One region of the Robertmurraya mangrovi genome, then DNA from elsewhere that is predicted to be linked to it. Evidence: predicted binding sites of a transcription regulator. Region 1 holds the regulator's gene; each other region holds the start of a gene.
What was found. The regulator Rex, encoded in region 1, represses fermentation and respiration genes when NADH is low (regulators of the CRP and FNR family bind a similar motif). The targets are predictions, from matches to a motif close to TTGTGAAATATTTCACAA.
Positions count from the first base shown of each region.

Region 1 (5,030 bases):
TATTAATGAATCTGATAAATATTTGCAAGAGTCAAGCTCAAATTTTTTACATAAAATTATTAAGATAAGCTTTTTTCAATATACGTAGTTCATTTCTTTAGCGTACAAGTTGGATTTTTCCACAACCATACAAAGTATGCACGAATTTTCTATTTATATCCAATTTTTTATGAAAAATATTAAAAGTTTAGTTATGCTTGTCAGGCAAGGCCCATAGTTATTAAATACATCTACCTGAATATTTACATTAACAAGTCCTCTAATTTGAAACATTAAGCTTATTACTTGTAAAATGAAAGATAGTGCCATCATTGATTACATTTACTAAAGGAGATTAATAATATTGAAAAGGGAATATTGGATTATCTTAATCGCCTATATTGGTATGCAGCTCTCCAGCTTTATCGGAGTTCCCATCATTGCTTTTTCAGGAGTTTTCTTTGGAAAGACTATAGAAGATATGCAGGTTCTTTCTGTTATTATTTGGTTAGTTTTTAGTTTTTCATTAACGCTCTTAATCGTATTATTTTTATTAAGGAAAGAAATGAAAAAAGGATATAATGAGCGAAAAGTTGCTTCAATCAATTCTTCTATTTTTTGGGCAGTAGGCGGGGTATTTCTTGCTTTATTTGCTCAAGGTCTAGCTGCAAACATTGAAAGGTTATTAGGCATTGAAATGGGGTCAGAAAATACCCAGCAAATCTTAAGTTTTATTGAGGCCTTTCCGATTGTTGCTTTAGTAAGTTCCGTAATCGGACCGATTCTCGAAGAAATTGTTTTTCGTAAAATCATTTTCGGTTCTCTTTATCAAAGGTTTAATTTCTTCCTATCAGGATTAATCAGTTCTGTTATTTTTGCCTTAGCACATGCAGAATTAGAGCATTTACTACTGTATTCAGCTATGGGCTTTACCTTTGCCTTCTTATATGTTAAAACCAATCGGATTATCGTTCCAATCGTCGCCCACATTGCCATGAACACATTTGTCTTTTTAGTACAATCTGTCTTTAAAGAAGACATAGAAAGAATGATTCGAGAGTCAGAGAAAATTCAAAGCTTTATCGGAGGATTATTTATATGAGGCAATCACCGTTATTTTCGGGAATCATTTATATCGTTTTAGGAGTATTATTTACCGTTTTTGCTATCCAAGATGTTACAAGAAACGGTGAATGGGGCTTCTTCACTTATCTACTAGTTATTTTAGCTACTTTTGATTTCGGTTCTGGTATTAGAATGATCATGTTTCATTTTAAAATTAAAAATATCCAAAAAAAGAAAAAATGAGCTTGGTTCACAGGCTCATTTTTCTTCGTTTTGGCTATATTCTTGTTCATATTTCTCTTCTGCTTCTAATACCTTTTTGTAGGATACACGCGAAATGATGATACTTACTTCATATAGTAAAAGTAGAGGTACGGTCACCATCATATGCGACAAAAGCTCAGGTGGAGTAATAAATGCTGCAATAACGAGCAATACAAAGTAAGAGTACTTTCTAATTTTAGAAAGAAACATGGGTGTTACAATTCCAAGCCTAGTTAGAAACATAATGATAACTGGAAGCTGGAAAAGCAAACCAAAAGGAATCGTTAATTGAAACAAGAATTGAAAATATTCATTAATACCTATTACCTGATTAATATCTAACCGATTAGCCACTCTTGTCATAAACTCAACAACAAAAGGAAAAAGTACAAAATAAGAAAAAGCAATTCCTGTAATAAATAAAAACACAGAAATAGGTATATAACTTAATGTTACTCTTCTCTCTTTTTCATATAACCCAGGACTAATAAACGACCACAACTGATAAAGTAAAAATGGCGAAGTTAATACAAAGGCAATCAAAAAGGCAAACTGCATATAAATTTTAATTGGATCAGTTAGACGGAAAGCATTCATCGTTAACTCTTTTGCTTCATCCGCCTTCTGTAAGTAAACGATTAACGGCTCTGCTAAAAAGAAACTAATAACAGTGGCAATAAAGAAGAAAACGACTGCAAATACAAGCCGTTTTCTTAATTCACCTATATGCTCATAAATCGTCATATCTTTATGACTCATAACGGTTTCATCCTAACATTACTTAACTTTCTTCTTTTCATCGTCCTCATCATCATCTGCTAGCCCTTTTGTAGCATTCTTGAATTCACGCAGTGTGTTTCCTGCTGCTTTTCCAAGCTCAGGTAGCTTCTTTGGACCGAAAATTAATAGTGCAACAAACACAATTAGTAAGAGGCTTCCCATTCCAAGATTCATCATGTGCCTCACCTCCTTATCAATAGCCTTAATCTATCACTCATCGTAAACTATTATTTATAAATGGCATTAGTATCATAATACTTTTATTATGGAACTAAAAGCAATTCGATCGAAATAATTCTAACATAAAGAATATACCACTAACCTCAGTCGAATTCTATTGGTTAATTCTATGATTTTTTACTACTCTACTTCTTCTACCTCGGAGTAATGTTTTAAAAAATAAACTAAAGATTGCAACTCAACTGCTAAATCAATATGATGTACTCTAATCGTAGAAGGGACCGTTAGTCTAGCAGGTGTAAAGTTCAATATCCCTTTTACATTTACTTTTACAAGTCTATCTGTAATGGATTGTGCGGCAGATACAGGTACAGTCAGAATAGCAACTTGTACATCATCCTCTTCAATCACTCTTTCTAAGTCGTCCATATGATAAATAGGTACATCTCCAATTTTAGTCCCTACTTTAGAGGACTCTACATCGAATCCCATTTCAATTTTTGTATTATTATTTTTTAAAAAATTATAATTCAAAAATGCTGTTCCTAGGTTACCTACTCCAATTAAAGCAACCTTGGTTAACTCATCCTGATCCAGCGTTTTTCTAAAGAATGATAAGAGATAATTAACATTATACCCGTATCCCTTTTTCCCTAATGCTCCGAAATAGGAAAAATCTCTTCGAATCGTAGCAGAATCTACTTTTACTGCCTCACTAAGCTCTGCAGATGACACTCTCTGTTTACCAGAAGAGTGTAAGTTTTTTAAAAAACGATAATATAAAGGCAATCGTTTTGCCGTTGCTTGTGGGATTTTCATACTGTCATTATTCATTTAAAATTCCCCTTGCCTATTTTTGTTGGCTCATTATACTTCTCTCTTGTAATCGCCATGTTTCCCACCGGTCTTCTCTACTAAGTAAGTTGGACCAATGACCATGCCTTTATCTAAAGCTTTACACATATCATAAACGGTTAGTGCGCATACCGATGCTGCTGTGAGCGCTTCCATTTCCACACCCGTATTCCCTTTTGTCTTTACAAATGATTGAATTAATAATGTATACTCTTCTTTATTTATTTCCCATTCAAATGAAATGTCAATGCTAGAAAGAGGAAGTGGATGGCACATTGGGATAATATCCCAAGTTTTCTTAGCCGCCATAACAGCCGCTACTTGAGCCACAGCCAATACATCTCCTTTTTTCATCTCGTTATTGGCAATTCCATCGTAAATATCTTTATTTACCTTTATACTAGAATAAGCAATAGCTGTACGGACGGTTTCTTGTTTATCACTAACATCAACCATTTTAGCTCTGCCTTCTTCATTGAAGTGAGTAAATCCTGACATGTCTAAACACCCTCTCATAAAAAATGATACACTATTTTTGTCAATCTGTGTGAAATCTTTGTTCTTTTCTTCACAAAAAGCTCTTTCCATAACAATTGAAAAATAGCCCAATTTATAGAATGATTGAACATACAAAAAATCTTTATCAATACTACTTATATTGCTGTTCCTACGTGAATCAGTTACACTTATCACTAGAGTATTGAGGTGAAAAATGATGATATTATTACAAGTTAATCAACTATCCAAATCATATGGTGCTGACCTTATTTTATCCAATATAAAGTTAGAAGTACAAACAAGAGACCGGATTGCACTAGTTGGACGTAATGGTGCCGGAAAATCTACTTTATTAAAAATTATAGCCGGGCAAATTTCGTATGAAAGTGGCGACATCGTTAAACCAAAGGATGTGACGATTGGTTACTTAGCACAAACAACTGGACTTGAATCAGGACTCTCTATTTGGGAAGAAATGCTGACTGTTTTTAGTCATCTTAAAAAACAAGAAGCTGAACTACGACAGCTTGAGGCGAAAATGGCTGATCCGTCTACGTTTAACAATCCGACTGATTATGATCGAGTACTTAAAGAGTATGACCGTCTGCAGGTTCAGTTCAAAGAAAATGGTGGATACCAGTACGAATCTGATATCAGATCCGTTCTTCATGGGTTAAATTTCCAATCCTTTGATTACTCAACTAAAATTGATAGCTTAAGTGGTGGGCAAAAAACACGTTTAGCCTTAGGTAAATTATTATTAACAAAGCCAGACATTCTTATTTTGGACGAGCCGACTAACCATCTTGATATTGAAACACTCTCATGGTTAGAGCAATATTTACAGGGTTATGACGGGGCAATTTTAATCGTGTCCCACGATCGTTATTTCCTCGATAAAGTAGTAAATCAAGTGTATGAAATAGCGAGAAATCAAATTGCTAAATTTACGGGTAACTACAGCTCTTATTTAGACCAAAAGGCAGAACAATACGAACGAGAAATGAAGCTATTTGAAAAGCAACAAGACGAAATTTCTAAATTACAGGATTTTATTCAAAAGAACTTAGCTCGAGCTTCAACAACCAAACGAGCACAAAGTAGACGAAAAAAGCTTGAAAAAATGCAAGTAATGGACCGCCCATTAGGAGATGAGAAGTCTGCTTCTTTTGGTTTTCAAATTGAGAAACAAACGGGTAACGATGTCTTAAAGGTTGAACATGCCACTATTGGTTATGATCAAGAGGCCATTTCGAAAGGCATTTCCCTACGGTTAACTAGAGGAGAAAGTATTGCCCTAGTTGGTCCAAACGGTGTAGGTAAATCTACTTTATTAAAAACAATTATCGGAACCTTACCTCTTTTATCAGGTGAAATTTCACGTGGATCTAACGTTATGGTAGGCTACT
Region 1 covers NZ_JAXOFX010000025.1:40,134-45,163, forward strand. Annotated here, with positions in the region: gene SM124_RS22295 (CPBP family intramembrane glutamic endopeptidase) at 344-1,081, shown strand; gene SM124_RS22300 (YdiK family protein) at 1,078-1,287, shown strand; gene tatC (twin-arginine translocase subunit TatC) at 1,303-2,067, opposite strand; gene tatAY (sec-independent protein translocase protein TatAY) at 2,086-2,265, opposite strand; gene SM124_RS22315 (redox-sensing transcriptional repressor Rex) at 2,449-3,102, opposite strand; gene moaC (cyclic pyranopterin monophosphate synthase MoaC) at 3,136-3,621, opposite strand; gene SM124_RS22325 (ABC-F family ATP-binding cassette domain-containing protein) at 3,839-5,030, shown strand, end outside.

Region 2 (5,030 bases), on a different contig from region 1:
GCTGAGCTTCACTGTGCATTCCTTCCTAGAGTCCATGTTGGTGCAAGGAATACGATTTTGCATCATTTTGATCCAAAGTCTGTACTCACATTAATCGATCAAGAGGGTATTACAAAATTCTTTGCTGCTCCAACGATGTGGAACATGCTTTTACAAGAAAACTTGGAAGCTTATAACTTAGATAGCTTAAAGCTTGGTTTATATGGTGCTGCTCCAATGGCTCCAGCTCTCGTATTTGCTTGTCATGAAAAACTTGGAGTAAAGCTCGTCCAGGCATATGGTATGACAGAAATGGGTCCAGCCATTACTTTCTTAGGAGAAGACGATCAGATTAGAAAAGCAGGGTCTGCTGGGCAAGCGTGTTTAAATCACGAAATCCGTATCGTAATGCCTAAAGAAGATGGACCATCAGATCCAGATGATGTTGTCCCAGCAGGTGAGACAGGAGAAATCATTGTAAAAGGTCCTTGTATGATGAGTGGCTACTATAACCGCGAGGAAGCAACAAGTCATGCCATGTATAAAGGTTGGTACCACTCTGGAGATATTGGTTATTTAGACGACGAAGGCTACTTATGGGTGAAGGACCGGGTAGACGATATGATTATTAGCGGAGGCGAAAATATTTATCCTCGTGAAGTAGAAGATGTTTTATATGAACAAGGTGGCGTGCTTGATGTTGCTATCGTAGGTCAACCAGATGATCGCTGGGGAGAAACCGTAACAGCCTTTGTTGTTAAAAAAGATCCAGCATTAACTGAAAAAGACCTCGACCAATGGTGTTTAAATAGCGAAAACCTCGCTAACTATAAGCGTCCAAGAAAATATGTATTCTGCGATGTTCTCCCAAGAAATGCGAGTGGTAAAATACAGAAATTTATGCTGAGAAAGCAGTTGGAAGAGCTCTTTAGTAATGAGGGATAAATAACTATCATCCAAAAATCATACTGCTTAAGGAAAGGATTCTCCCATGTTAAACGGTATAAGAATTATAGATTTCTCAAACTATTTACCAGGTCCGTTCGCTTCAATGAGATTAGCAGACTTAGGTGCGGAGGTCATAAAAGTGGAACCATTAGAAGGAGACCCAGCACGAGTAACTGGAGCGAAAAAAAATGGAACGGGTTTAGTTTATTTAGCTAATAACCGCAATAAAAAAAGTATTACGCTGAATTTGAAGGAACCAGAGGGGAAGGATATAGCACTTCAACTCATTTCTAAAGCGGATGTGGTTCTAGAAAGTTTCCGACCTGGCGTCATGTCAAAACTAGGACTTGGGTTTCACGAAGCAAAGGAAGTCAATCCGAACATCGTTTATTGTTCCATAACGGGATACGGGAATGAAAACAAGCTTGGCAGTCATGACCTAAACTATATGGCGGTAAGTGGTGTTTTAGCTCAGTTGAAGGACATGAACGGAAGACCCGTCCATCCCTCTATTACTCTAGCAGATTTTTATGGAGGGATTGCTGCAAGTGAAAAAATTTTAGCAGGGCTCGTTTCAAGAGGTAAAACTGGAGAAGGAAGTTACCACTGTATTTCTATTGCAGATGTAATGGTTTCGTTAATGGGGAACCACCTCCTCTATGAGCAAGCAACCGGTTACCCTTCAGGCGTATCTGTTCTTAATGGTGAAGTTGTCTGCTATGGGCTGTATGAAACATCGGATAACCGCTATGTGAGTCTTGGAGCTTTAGAGAAAAAGTTTTGGACTTATTTCTGCCTAGCGGTCGAGCGCGAAGACTTGATCGAACACCATTTTTCAAAAACGGAGGAAAGCACCTCCATTTATGAGGAAGTTAAGTCACTTTTTAAGAGTAAAACACTGTCTGAATGGATTGATTTTAGTATGAAAGTAGATTGTTGTTTAGCCCCTGTGTTAGAAACGAACGAATTAAAAGAATTTCCGATGTTTATGAGTCATTTATTTGAAAATGGCAATGGAGACCGTCAAGTAAAAATGTATAGTGGTTTTGAACTTCCATTATCTAATCTTCCACCAGAAAAGGGAGAACATTCAGAAGAAATTTTAACTTCTATATTAGGAGCGTCAGAAGATCAATTAACTCAGTGGAAAAATAAAGGAATATTTTAGTAGTTTTTTACTAACCTCCAATGATAAAATATTTTTATATTCATTGGAGGTATAGAAATGATTACACTTAAAGATATTACAAAAGAAAACTGGTTTGATGTTGTTTTACTAAGAAGTAGAGAAGACCAAAAAAATAAAATTTTTGAAAAAGATATTGCTTCAAACTGTTTTTCGCTTACTCAAGCAAGTATAGAAGGTGGATGGGTAACGAAAGCAATTTATGACAACGAAACTTTAGTAGGTTTTACAATGTATGGATACTCAGAGGAATTGAAAGGTTATGAGGTTGGTAGAATCATGATTGATTTCAAATTCCAAGGAAAGGGCTATGGAAAGCAATCTCTAGAGTTGGTCCTAAAAGATATGGTAGACCGATTCCAGTGTGAGAAAATCCTATTAACCTTCCATCCTGAAAATATTAAGGCGAAAAGCTTATATGAGGCAGTTGGATTCAAGGATACAGGGGAAACGGTAAAGCACTTTGTTGAAGAGCTAATTTATGCTTATGACACAGGTGTAACGGTTTCGTAAATGTATAAAAATAGTACGCTAATGATGGCGTACTATTTTTTTATATATCTAAACAGCAAGAGAACTATTTTGTTTTGAAAACGCTTACTCCATGAACAATATGTGAAAGTAATCACAAACTAATGAAAATGTGTGAAGTTCGTCACACATTCACAACCATTATGGGGTTAAAATAAAGCTATCAACAGATATGTGAAATAGTGAGCAAACAAAAAGGACACCTAGAAACAAGCATCACTCACATCACACACAGGGGGAAACAACCATGGAAAAAAGAAAGCTAGTCTTAATAGGAAATGGAATGGCTGGAGTAAGAACAATTGAAGAAATTTTAAAACTAGCCCCTCAAACTTTTCATATCACGATTTTCGGAAATGAACCACATCCTAACTATAATAGAATTCAGCTGTCAACGGTCCTACAGGGAGATACAACGGTTGATCAAATTGTCCTAAATAATTGGGATTGGTATAAAAATAACGGAATTGAACTTTATACAGATGAAGAAATTGTCCAAATTGATACAGAGAACAAACAGGTTCACTCAAATAAAAATCGAGTAGTAGAATATGATGATTTAATTATCGCAACAGGATCAAGCTCTTTCATCCTTCCTCTACCAGGAGCGGATAAACAAGGGGTTGTTGGTTTCCGCGATATTAAAGATTGTGACATGATGATTAAAACATCTAAACACTATAAAAAGGCTGTTGTTATTGGTGGAGGATTACTTGGATTAGAAGCAGCTCGCGGCTTACTCAATTTAGGTATGAAAGTGGATGTTGTGCATTTAACTCCATATTTAATGGAAAGACAACTGGATCAAACTGCTGCTGAAATGTTGAAAAATGAACTTGAAGCTCAAGGAATGAATTTTTTATTAGAAAAAGAAACAGTTGAAATCGTTGGTGAAGAACGAGTGACAGGACTTCGTTTCAAAGATGGACAAGAAATTGAAGCGGACTTAGTGGTTATGGCGGTTGGAATTAAACCAAATGTTCAACTAGCGAAGGACTCAAATATTTACGTAAATAGAGGAATTGTCGTAAATGACTTTATGGAAACAAATATACCGAATGTTTATGCGGTTGGGGAATGCGCCGAGCACCGTGAAATCACTTATGGTATGGTAGCTCCACTTTATGAACAAGGTAAAGTGCTAGCGGAAAAAATGACAGGTCGCGAACCGAAACCATATGAAGGATCAACAGTAGGTACACAGCTGAAAGTTTCAAATGTTGACTTATATTCAGCTGGAGAAATCAACGACGACCCTTCAACAAAGTCGATTAAAGTACACAACGAGTTTGAAGGAATCTACAAAAAAATATTAATTCGAAATAACCAAATTGTCGGTATCGTTCTTTACGGTGACACAAAAGATAGCACAAGACTATTTAGAATGTTAACAGAAAAAGAAGATATAAGCGGAAAGACAAGCAGTTCCATTTTAGAATCAAATACATGTGGAAGCGAATCCGTAGGTGTGGAATCTATGCCAGATTCAGAACTTGTCTGTGGTTGTAACGGGGTAACAAAAGGAACGATTGTTGAATCCATTAAGACACAAGGATTAACAACAGTAGAGGAAGTAGGCAGCTGTACTAACGCCGGACGTTCATGTGGCCGTTGTAAATCGCTTGTTTCCGATATTTTAGCTTACACACTGGGTGACGGTTATGATGCTTCAGCTAAGAAAACATCCATTTGTGGTTGTACTACTTTAAGCAAAGATGAGGTAGTAGATGAAATTAAAGCGAAGGGCTTAATGAGTGTAAAAGAAGTGATGAATGTTCTTGAGTGGAAAAATGAAGAAGGATGCTCGAAATGTCGTCCAGCACTCAACTACTATCTTGGAATGATTTATCCAGAAGAGTATAGAGAAGAAAGAGATTCTCGTTTAGTAAACGAAAAAATGCATGCCAATATTCAAAAAGACGGCACTTACTCTGTTGTACCAAGAATGTATGGTGGAGTAACAACAGCCAAAGATTTAAAAACCATTGCTGAAGTGGCTGATAAGTACAATGTTCCTCTTGTGAAACTAACAGGCGGACAAAGGATTGCTCTTATGGGAGTGAAAAAGGAAGATTTAATCCATGTATGGTCAGACTTAGATATGCCATCTGGCTACGCATATGGAAAAACACTTCGTACGGTTAAAACATGTGTAGGTTCACAATTCTGTCGCTTTGGTACACAAGATTCTATGAGTCTTGGTATTAAACTAGAGAAGAAATTCGAACGTTTAGATACTCCACACAAATTCAAAATGGGTGTATCTGGCTGTCCGAGAAACTGTGCTGAATCGGGAATTAAAGACATTGGGATTGTCGGTATAGATGGAGCATGGGAAATTTACGTGGCTGGTAATGGAGGAACAGACCTTCGAGCAGGAGATCTT
Region 2 covers NZ_JAXOFX010000010.1:43,587-48,616, reverse strand. Annotated here, with positions in the region: gene SM124_RS14930 (fatty acid--CoA ligase) at 1-924, shown strand, start outside; gene SM124_RS14925 (CaiB/BaiF CoA transferase family protein) at 971-2,095, shown strand; gene SM124_RS14920 (GNAT family N-acetyltransferase) at 2,153-2,626, shown strand; gene nirB (nitrite reductase large subunit NirB) at 2,892-5,030, shown strand, end outside.
Region 2: a site for Rex is predicted at 2,727-2,744, ahead of nirB (nitrite reductase large subunit NirB). Genes of this name have one in related genera too.

Region 3 (5,030 bases), on a different contig from region 1:
AATGATTCTCGACAGTGGATAAAGCTAAATCACGTTTACTAGAAATCTCTAGGACAGTTAATTTTTCCTGATGATATTTATATGTTTCTAAATGAGAGTCAGTAACAGTCTTCTTTTTAGGTTTTGATTTAGGTGTAGCACTAGTTTCAAGGATTGGTTCCCGTTCTGGATGTGCCTCACAGTATCGAACAATTTCATCCATAAAGGCTTGGCCATATTTTTTGAGCTTGTTCTCCCCCACTCCGTTAACCATTAAAAATTCATCTTCATTTTGCGGGATTTTCGCACACATATCCATTAAAGAGCTATCAGAGAAAATAACAAATGGCGGAACTTTTTCCCTGTCAGCAATTTCTTTTCTTAAAGATCTTAGTACTTCAAATAACGGATCTCCTTTTGACACCTGTTTCGTTTCAACTGCTTCTTTTCTAAGAAGTATGTCCTTACCAAGCAGAATGTCCTTTCCTTTTGCAGTAACGTAAATCGTTGGAAAAGTACCATGTTTAACAGCAACCACTTCTTGCGATATTAAAAATTCAATGAAGTCACTAACATCCTTTGAACTTTTATCCTTTAAAATGTTATAGGTCGGAAGTGTTTGGAAGCCAAATTCAATGATTTTCTTATTTTTAGAACCGGTCAACACTTGTGCAACGAAAGACTTACCAAACCTTTGCCCCATTCGAATTATACAAGACAAAACCATTTGGGCTTCTTTTGTAACGTCAACACTTGACCTGGAGTCTGTACAGTTTCCACAACGTCCACAAGCCTCAACCTCGGTTTCTCCAAAATACTTTAATACATAAGCTTGTAAACATTCTTCTGTATGGCAGTAATCAACCATTAATTGAAGCTTTTCTAACTCTTGTGCCATTCTCTCTCGTTCGCTTGACTGCTCAATTAAAAATCTCTGTATTTGTACATCCTGAGAAGAGTATAGAAGGATACATTCACTATCCAACCCGTCTCTCCCTGCACGTCCAGCTTCTTGATAATAGTTCTCCATATTTTTCGGCAGCTGAAAATGAATAACATAGCGGATGTTCGATTTATCTATTCCCATACCAAAAGCAGAAGTTGCTACCATTACGGTTGCGTCGTCTTGTAAGAAACGTTCCTGTTCGATGCTTCTATCCACATCGCTCATACCTGCATGATAACGAGCAACATTAATATTTGCCTTTTTTAATGTCTCATATAACTGATCTACCGTTTTCCTAGTGGCAGCATAAATAATTCCAGCTTCTAACGGGTTCTTTTTAATATAGCTGGTTAAATATTTGAGTCTATCTTGACCTTTAATAGAAGAGAAAGAGAGATTTTTTCTTTCAAACCCCGTAATAACCATATTTCCTTCTTCTATCTGTAGGGACCGACCAATATCTTCTCGAACCTTTGGAGTGGCTGTGGCTGTTAATCCCACTACAATCGGTCTTTCAGGTAAATAGTTAACCAATCTCATAATGTTAAGATAGCTCGGCCTAAAATCATGCCCCCATTGGGAAATACAGTGAGCTTCATCCACTGCTAAAAGCGATATGGGTATACTTTGTAAATCTTGAAGGAACTCACGTGAATCTAATCGTTCAGGAGCAATATATAAAAGCTTATATTCTCCTAGCTTCGCCTCTTCCATCCGTTCTCTAGCTTCAACAATACTAATGGAACTGTTAATATAGGTTGCAGGAATCCCAAGTTGAATTAGTGTATCCACTTGGTCTTTCATTAATGAAATTAGCGGTGAAATAACAATGGTTGTTCCTGGAAGCATAAGAGCTGGGATTTGATAACAGATAGACTTCCCTCCACCTGTCGGCATAATCGCAATCATGTTTTCTCCATCAAGTATGGAACGAATCACCTGCTCTTGACCTGGGCGAAATGCAGAATAACCAAAATAAGATTGAAGTAGTTCTTGAGCTTTATTAAACAAAAAGACGAGCTCCTTTCCGGGGAATGATTTTAAGAGGATGATAGAGGATTAATACAGATAAACTACTAAACATTTTAACATATTTTTTATTCTTTATACACGGTTGAATATACACTTATTAAAAGATGAACAGCTAGCTTTATTGTTCATAATTTCTTCAACAATCTTTATCTAATTTGTGAACTATTTCACAAATCATATTCTAATCAGTAAATCTAGAGTATATTGTAAGTGTAAACAAAACAAAAACATAATTAGTAATAAAGAAAGGCTGGGATTAAAATGTTCAATCAATTTTTAAGAGAGAATAAAATTTCTGCCGGGATATTAACAGTCATTCGTTTATTCCTTGGATATTCTTGGTTTACTGCTGGTCTTGGAAAATTAACAGGTGGTTTTGATGCTTCAGGTTATTTAAAAAATGCCGTCGCTAATCCTGTAAAAGGTCCAGACGGAAGCATAACTTATGGTTGGTATGTATCATTTCTAGAAAACTTTGCATTACCAAATATAGATGTATTCAACTTCCTTATTCCTTGGGGTGAGTTATTAGTAGGTTTAGGATTAATTTTAGGATGCTTAACTTCTGCAGCCGTATTCTTTGGACTTATGATGAACTTCTCTTTCTTCTTAGCAGGAACTGTATCACATAACCCTACTGATATTTTCTTAGGATTCATCATTTTAGCTGCAGGTTATAATGCTGGTCGATTTGGTTTAGACCGCTGGGTCATTCCGTACTTCAGAAAAAAAGCTCATATCGAAAACAACAATCAATCACCAGACAGTAGCTTTAGACCAGCTGCGTAACAGAAAAGCGTAGGCGCCCTGGTTAGCGACGTATTGAATAGGATCACCTCGACTGAAATCATCAAATCCCCCTATTTCTAGGGGGATTTTGTTTGTTTATATACCATTTAAAAATAACGTTGCCGTCATATATTGCTTTGTTAATGTTTGATAATAGGAAGATAGCACGGTTAAAGTAGTCATAATTAAAACATTTAAGACAATGTTTCTTTGTTCTTCATTTAAACCAGTAAAAGTAGGAATCAGCGTTTCGGATTCTTTTTTTATAAACTCTTCTATTTGAAGATTGATAGGGACTGAAATATCTCCAGGTATTAATCTCTCATGATGAATTTTCTCAAAGATCGATGCATAGGCTGCATACAATGTTAGTGGATCAATTACATCATCGGTTCGATCGGCAGGATTGTTAAATACTAATGTTAGCACCTTTCTAATGGACTCAAAGTCAAGGGAGGACTTTAAGTCTTCAATTATTAAAAGAATCGCTGCTTGATCAACCGTATATTTTTTTCCTAACTGCGGAGAGCCAATCAAATTTTTCACATCCCGCTTCACCCAGTTCTGAACGGCAGTTGGAGAAAGGTTTGTAAATTCAATTTGATTACCTAACATGACAATTTCGTTAATAGAGAATCCTATTTTACTTTTATTTTCTTTTATAAATTTCTCAAAAACAGCTGGCATTTTTGTTTCCATGAAAGCAGGTAGTGAAGTTCCATTATGTACTTCGTTTTGGTGGGAGTTTGCCCATGCCGATTGAAGAACGGTCAACGGAGTCTGGTCTCCTTCACCTTTTAAAGCAACTAGAAAATCTGCCATATTACTTCTTGAAAGCTGAAATAGTTCCAACAATATCAACCCCTGAGTCCCTTTTCTTCTAAATTAAGAAATCTTATATCATTAGTCATTTTATCAATAATTGATTCAAGCTACATATACAACTTATACAAAGAGTAAACCCCTGTCCTCATTTTCTTCATCCTAATTGTTTCCTAATCTATAGTCAACACCCTTATGAAACAGTATTTACAAGTTTTATATGTTGAAATCTTTTTTTCATCATCATATAATAAGTCTTAGGATAAGTTCAAATGAACTCAAAAATTATTACCACAAAAGATTATGTTCAAAACATCTATTATAAAAAGGTAAAGGGTGAGTGTATGGGAAAGCGTATTTTTTATTTTTTGTTAACTAATATTCTTGTATTAGTGACCATTAGCATTATCTTTTCTCTCATTGGCGGAGGAAATTACATTAATGCTGCTGGTGGGATTGATTTTGGTGCACTATTAGTTTTTAGTGCGGTTATTGGTTTTTCCGGTGCTTTTATCTCTCTAGCTATGTCACGTTGGATGGCAAAGAAAATGATGAATGTTCGAGTATTAAAACCAGAAGCTTCACTTTCATCCATGGAAAGAGAAATTGTTGAAAAGGTTCACCGTCTCTCAAGAGCAGCTGGTTTAACTCATATGCCAGAGGTTGGAATTTATGATTCTCCAGAAGTAAATGCATTTGCTACAGGACCATCTAAAAAACGCTCTTTAGTGGCAGTTTCAACTGGCTTGTTACACGAAATGGACGATGCAGCAATTGAAGGTGTAATTGCCCATGAGGTTGCGCACATTGCTAATGGCGATATGGTTACGATGACTTTACTCCAAGGGGTAGTAAACACGTTTGTAGTTTTCTTAGCACGTATCGCAGCTTGGGCTGTATCACGTTTTGTTAGAGAAGATATTGCTCCAATTGTACACTTCATTGCGGTAATCGTATTCCAAATTGCCTTCTCGATCTTAGGAAGTTTAGTTGTTTTTGCATACTCAAGACATAGAGAGTTCCACGCTGACCGTGGTGGTGCAGATTTAGCAGGTAAAGATAAAATGACTCATGCCCTTCAGATGCTTAAAGCATACTCTAACCGTATGCAAGGTGTTGAGGAGCAAACAGCTATTTCAACTTTAAAAATTAATAACAAATCGAAGAACGTGTTATTTTCAACACACCCAGATTTAGATGAGCGTATTCGTCGATTAAATGCGAAATAATAACTAAGACAGTCTCTTGAAGAGGCTGTCTTTTTTTTATCTCTCCTGGGCATGAAAAAAGCTACCTTATTTAAAAAGGCAGCTTCAATAATTAATATTAAACTTACTCCCCTTCAGGGACAAATGTACGTTTAGCTAATTCGCTTTCTAGCATAAAGAATGCGTTACTGTCTTTATCAATACGTTTTAGTTTTTGGATTAAGTTATCGAAAAGTGCTTCTTCCTCCACTTGT
Region 3 covers NZ_JAXOFX010000014.1:91,724-96,753, reverse strand. Annotated here, with positions in the region: gene recQ (DNA helicase RecQ) at 1-1,936, opposite strand, end outside; gene SM124_RS17785 (DoxX family membrane protein) at 2,219-2,746, shown strand; gene SM124_RS17780 (DUF1836 domain-containing protein) at 2,843-3,598, opposite strand; gene htpX (protease HtpX) at 3,913-4,797, shown strand; gene SM124_RS17770 (ferritin) at 4,901-5,030, opposite strand, start outside.
Region 3: a site for Rex is predicted at 2,113-2,130, ahead of SM124_RS17785 (DoxX family membrane protein). Genes of this name have one in related genera too.

Region 4 (5,030 bases), on a different contig from region 1:
ACTTCGCTCCTCTCCCTACGATAAGTCAACATCGAATCGCTGACGCTCTTCGTGTTTCCTTTATCTCAGTCGAGGCGCTCCAGTCCATACGTCGCTAAACGGGCGCTTACGCTTTTCTTAATTACATTGAACCATGGAATGTGCGGTTGATTACGTCAAGCTGCTGTTCTCTAGTTAATTTAATGAAGTTAACGGCATAACCGGATACGCGAATCGTTAACTGTGGATACTCTTCTGGGTGCTCCATTGCATCAAGTAATGTTTCTCTATTAAATACGTTTACGTTTAAATGGTGACCTTGTTTGATAGAGTAACCATCTAAAATACTCACTAAATTACGAATTCTGCTATCATCATCTTTTCCTAAAGCTTTTGGCACGATAGAGAAAGTATTTGAGATACCATCTAATGCATAGCTATATGGTAATTTTGCAACAGAAGATAGGGAAGCTAGAGTACCTTTTGTATCTCTACCATGCATAGGGTTCGCACCAGGAGCAAAAGGCTCACCTGCACGACGACCATCTGGTGTATTACCTGTTTTCTTACCATAAACAACGTTAGAAGTAATCGTTAAAATAGACATTGTTGTTAGTGAATCTCTGTAAGTTTTATGCTTACGAAGTTTTTTCATAAAAGTTTCTACTAGTTCTACAGCGATACTATCTACACGGTCATCATTGTTACCGTATTTAGGGAAATCTCCGTTAATTTCAAAGTCAATAGCAGTTCCATCCTCGTCACGAATAACTTTCACTTCTGCATATTTAATCGCACTCAGTGAGTCTGCCACAACGCTTAGTCCAGCAATACCAGTCGCCATAGTACGAAGGATCTGTGAATCATGTAATGCCATTTCAATTCTTTCATAGCTGTACTTATCATGCATATAGTGAATCACGTTTAATGTGTTGATATAAAGCCCAGCAAGCCATTCCATTGTTTGATCAAATTTTGCCAGTACTTCATCGTAATTCAGAATGTCTGAAGTAATAGGGGAAGACTCAGGTGAAACTTGGATTTTGTACTTTTCATCTTTACCGCCATTAATCGCATATAGAAGGGCTTTCGCTAAGTTAGCACGTGCTCCAAAGAATTGCATTTGCTTACCAATTTCCATAGCTGAAACACAGCATGCGATTCCATAATCGTCTCCCCATTCAGGGCGCATCACATCATCATTTTCATATTGAATCGAACTTGTCTCAATGGAAATTTTTGCACAATATTTTTTGAAGCCTTCTGGTAGTTGTGTTGACCATAAGACTGTTAAGTTAGGCTCTGGTGCAGGGCCAAGGTTAGATAATGTGTGCAAGAAACGGAAAGAACTCTTAGTTACAAGAGGACGTCCATCCATAGCCATTCCACCAATTGATTCCGTAACCCAAGTTGGGTCGCCACTAAATAATTCATTATAATCTGGAGTACGAGCAAATTTGACTAAACGAAGCTTCATAACAAAGTGGTCAACTAGTGCTTGAGCTTCATCCTCTGTGATAAACCCGTTTTGAAAATCTCTATTAATATAGATATCTAGGAAAGTGGAAACACGCCCCAGACTCATTGCAGCACCATTTTGCTCCTTAATAGCAGCAAGGTAAGCTAGATATAACCATTGGAAAGCTTCTATTGCATTAGTAGCAGGTTGTGATAAATTAAAACCGTAAATCTCTCCTAGTTGTTTTAACTCTTGTAATGCACGAATTTGTTCTGAGATTTCTTCTCTCAATCTAATTACATCTTCGCTCATAACAGCTGTAGTACCAGCTAAATCTTTTTTCTTCTCTGCGATTAAGAAATCAACACCGTAAAGGGCTACACGTCGATAGTCGCCGATAATACGTCCACGACCATATGCGTCAGGTAAGCCAGTGATAATACCTACTTTACGAGCAAGCTTCATTTCATCTGTATATGCATCAAAAACTCCTTGGTTATGAGTTTTTCTATATTCTGTAAAAATTCTCTCGATTTCTTTATTTAATTCAAATCCGTAAGACTCACAAGATTGTTGAGCCATTCTTATTCCACCATAAGGTTGAAGGGAACGTTTAAATGGTTGATCTGTTTGAACACCCACTACTTTTTCAAGCTCTTTATTTAAATAACCAGCGCCGTGAGAGACAATGGAAGATACAACTTCCGTATCCATATCAAGAACTCCACCGTTTTCACGTTCTTTTTTCGTTAATTCCATCACTTGTTTCCAAAGTTCAGTTGTTGCTTCTGTAGGACCTTCTAAAAATGAATCATCTCCTTCATATGGAGTGAAATTCTTTAGAATAAAGTCTCGTACATTTACTTCTCTTTGCCAACTACCTGTTGAAAAACCTTTCCATTGGTCCATGATGGTCCACCTCTTAAGTTAATTTATATATATAACAGTTATTACAATTTAATCTTAAATGAAGTATAACAGTTTTAAATGTGAAGTACATCACACTTTTGGGTTTGTAATTTGACATTATTATGAACATTGGTTTTGTGTGGTATATTTCAATCGTAAAAGTGTACTTAACAGTTAATGAGTTGCAAAACTGTACTATAATTGATTGTTGGTGCTCTTCAATTAACACTATTGTAACGCCACTAACAGTTAAAAAGAGGTCGAGCATTTGGAGATTTCGTGACATTTAAAAATGATGAAAGGAATTTGAACAAAAGAGGAAATTAAATATATAAAAATGTTGGAGGATATATGCGGATGAAAAGTGAATGGACTTTAGTGCGAAGAAAAGGTGAGGCTGCTTTGTTTACTGTAACAACAAAACAGCCTCAGAGCACATTAATCAACTACAATATAAGCAATCATTGGGCCACTACTGTTTTTATCAGGGTGTGTTAAACAGATAAGTCTGTATGTACCTTCTTGATCAAATTGAAGATCCACAACCGTTTCCTCACCTTTTTTCACAGTCCCTTTAATGTTGGTACCTTCAATCATAAATGGATGTTCTTTTCCGTTTACACCGTAAATCACTAATTTAACTTTTTCACCCTTGTTAATAAGAATGGTTCCAGGATCCCATCTGTAAGCCTCAATTTCTTTACCATCCTCTGTTGTAGACTTAAATTCACCTGTAACCATATGAATGACTCTAGCTTGATCTTGAGATGGCTGATTCATAACGGGTAGTGTATTTAGATTCATGTAGTACCAAACTGAAGCTGATGCTATCGTAAGGAAAATAAGTAGAATAAAGACTAAAGAACGTTTCTTAATAACTAGAAATTGCATAAACACCCCTCCTATAAGTTGTCCATACATTATATGCGTACTAGGAGGTAGAACTTGTCTACTTTTTTGAAATGGTTCAAATTCTTTGGAAATTAATTCTAGAGTGTTGTTGAAGGACTTATTCGTTAACAACAATCTGTATAGAAAAATTCCAAAACTACAAACTAAACTGTACAACTCTTTTCTAAAATCGTTGTTGTTTATATTGAAGAAGGACAGCTATTTTTAGAAAAAGATTATTTTTTTAAGGTGATGGGAATGTACCAACTATTTACACATAATGACTTAGACGGAGTAGGGTGCGGAATCGTGGCTAAGATTGCGTTTAAAGATCAAGTTGAAGTTAGTTATAATTCTGTCATGGGTCTCAATCATCAGGTGGCTCGTTATTTAGAAAGGGCCAATGATAAAAGAAATAAAGACAAGTTCGTGTTTATTACAGATTTATCAATCAACGAAGAGAACACGAAGAGAGTAGATGAATTTGTAAAGAACCGTGGAAGGCTCAAGTTAATTGACCATCACAAAACAGCTCTTCATTTTAATGACTATAGCTGGGGGAGTGTAAGAGTAGAGTACGATGATGGGCGTTTAGCATGTGCCACTTCCTTATTTTATGAGTATTTAATTCAGCATCGGTTAATTGAACCAACACCAGCTCTACACGAATTTGTTGAGCTTGTTCGTCAGTACGATACTTGGGAATGGGATGAAAATGACAATATTACTGCGAAGCACTTAAATGACTTATTTTTCATGGGCTCTATAGAAGATTTTGAAGAGAAGATGGTTGCGAGAATTCAAAAGAGTAGACATTTTGAATTTGACGAATTTGAGAAAAAGCTTTTAGAAATGGAAGAGGAAAAAATTGAGCGCTACATAAGAAGAAAGAAGAGAGAAATTGTTCAAACGTTTATTGGTGATTATTGCGCTGGAATTGTTCATGCTGAGAATTATCACTCAGAACTGGGAAATGAGCTAGGAAAAGAAAATGAACACCTCGATTACATCGCCATTTTAAATCTAGGTGGAAAAAAGATTAGTTTTAGAACCATCCATGATCATGTTGATGTCTCTGCCATCGCTGATTTATATGGAGGGGGCGGTCATGCAAAAGCAGCGGGCTGTTCTATTAATGAAGAAGCATATGAACTGTATGTAAAAGGAGCGTTTATAACTGAACCTATGAGACAAGATGCCTTTCGAAATCATTTCAATTTAAAAAACACTCCTCAAGGAAGTCTATACGAAAATCGTAAAGAAGATAAATTTTTTATTTATATGACAGGGGAGCATCATTGGGTTGTTGAAGAAAATGGTGAGCGTCATGAGCAAATATTTGATAGTTTTAGGGAAGCGGAAAAGTATGTTAAAAGGAATCATGCCGCTTGGTTGACTAGAGATGATCATTTTGTTGATTATTTAAGGGATTTTATGATGAAAATGAAAACAGATGAATCACTTGAAAACACCGAGCATTGAATAGATGAAAAGAGGCTGTCTCAAAGTTGGGACAGTCTCTTTTTGTAAATAAATGGTATAAAATTTTCGTTTCGATAACAAATACTAGAATTAGGAGAAACTATAAGATAATTCTGTTAAAATCAAAAAGTATCCTAATATAGACAAGGTGTGTAAAGGTGAAAAAGTTAATTTTAATAATAATGCCTTTATTCTTATTTTTATCGATTCAAATAAAGGCGGTAGCAAGCAACGAGCAAGACCTAAATATCGTTAGTAAGGCTGCAATATTGATTGATTCCAAATCTGGGGCTGTATTATTTGAAAAAAA
Region 4 covers NZ_JAXOFX010000027.1:13,438-18,467, forward strand. Annotated here, with positions in the region: gene pflB (formate C-acetyltransferase) at 122-2,347, opposite strand; gene SM124_RS22755 (cupredoxin domain-containing protein) at 2,786-3,238, opposite strand; gene SM124_RS22760 (DHH family phosphoesterase) at 3,497-4,720, shown strand; gene SM124_RS22765 (D-alanyl-D-alanine carboxypeptidase family protein) at 4,879-5,030, shown strand, end outside.
Region 4: a site for Rex is predicted at 2,426-2,443, ahead of pflB (formate C-acetyltransferase). Genes of this name have one in related genera too.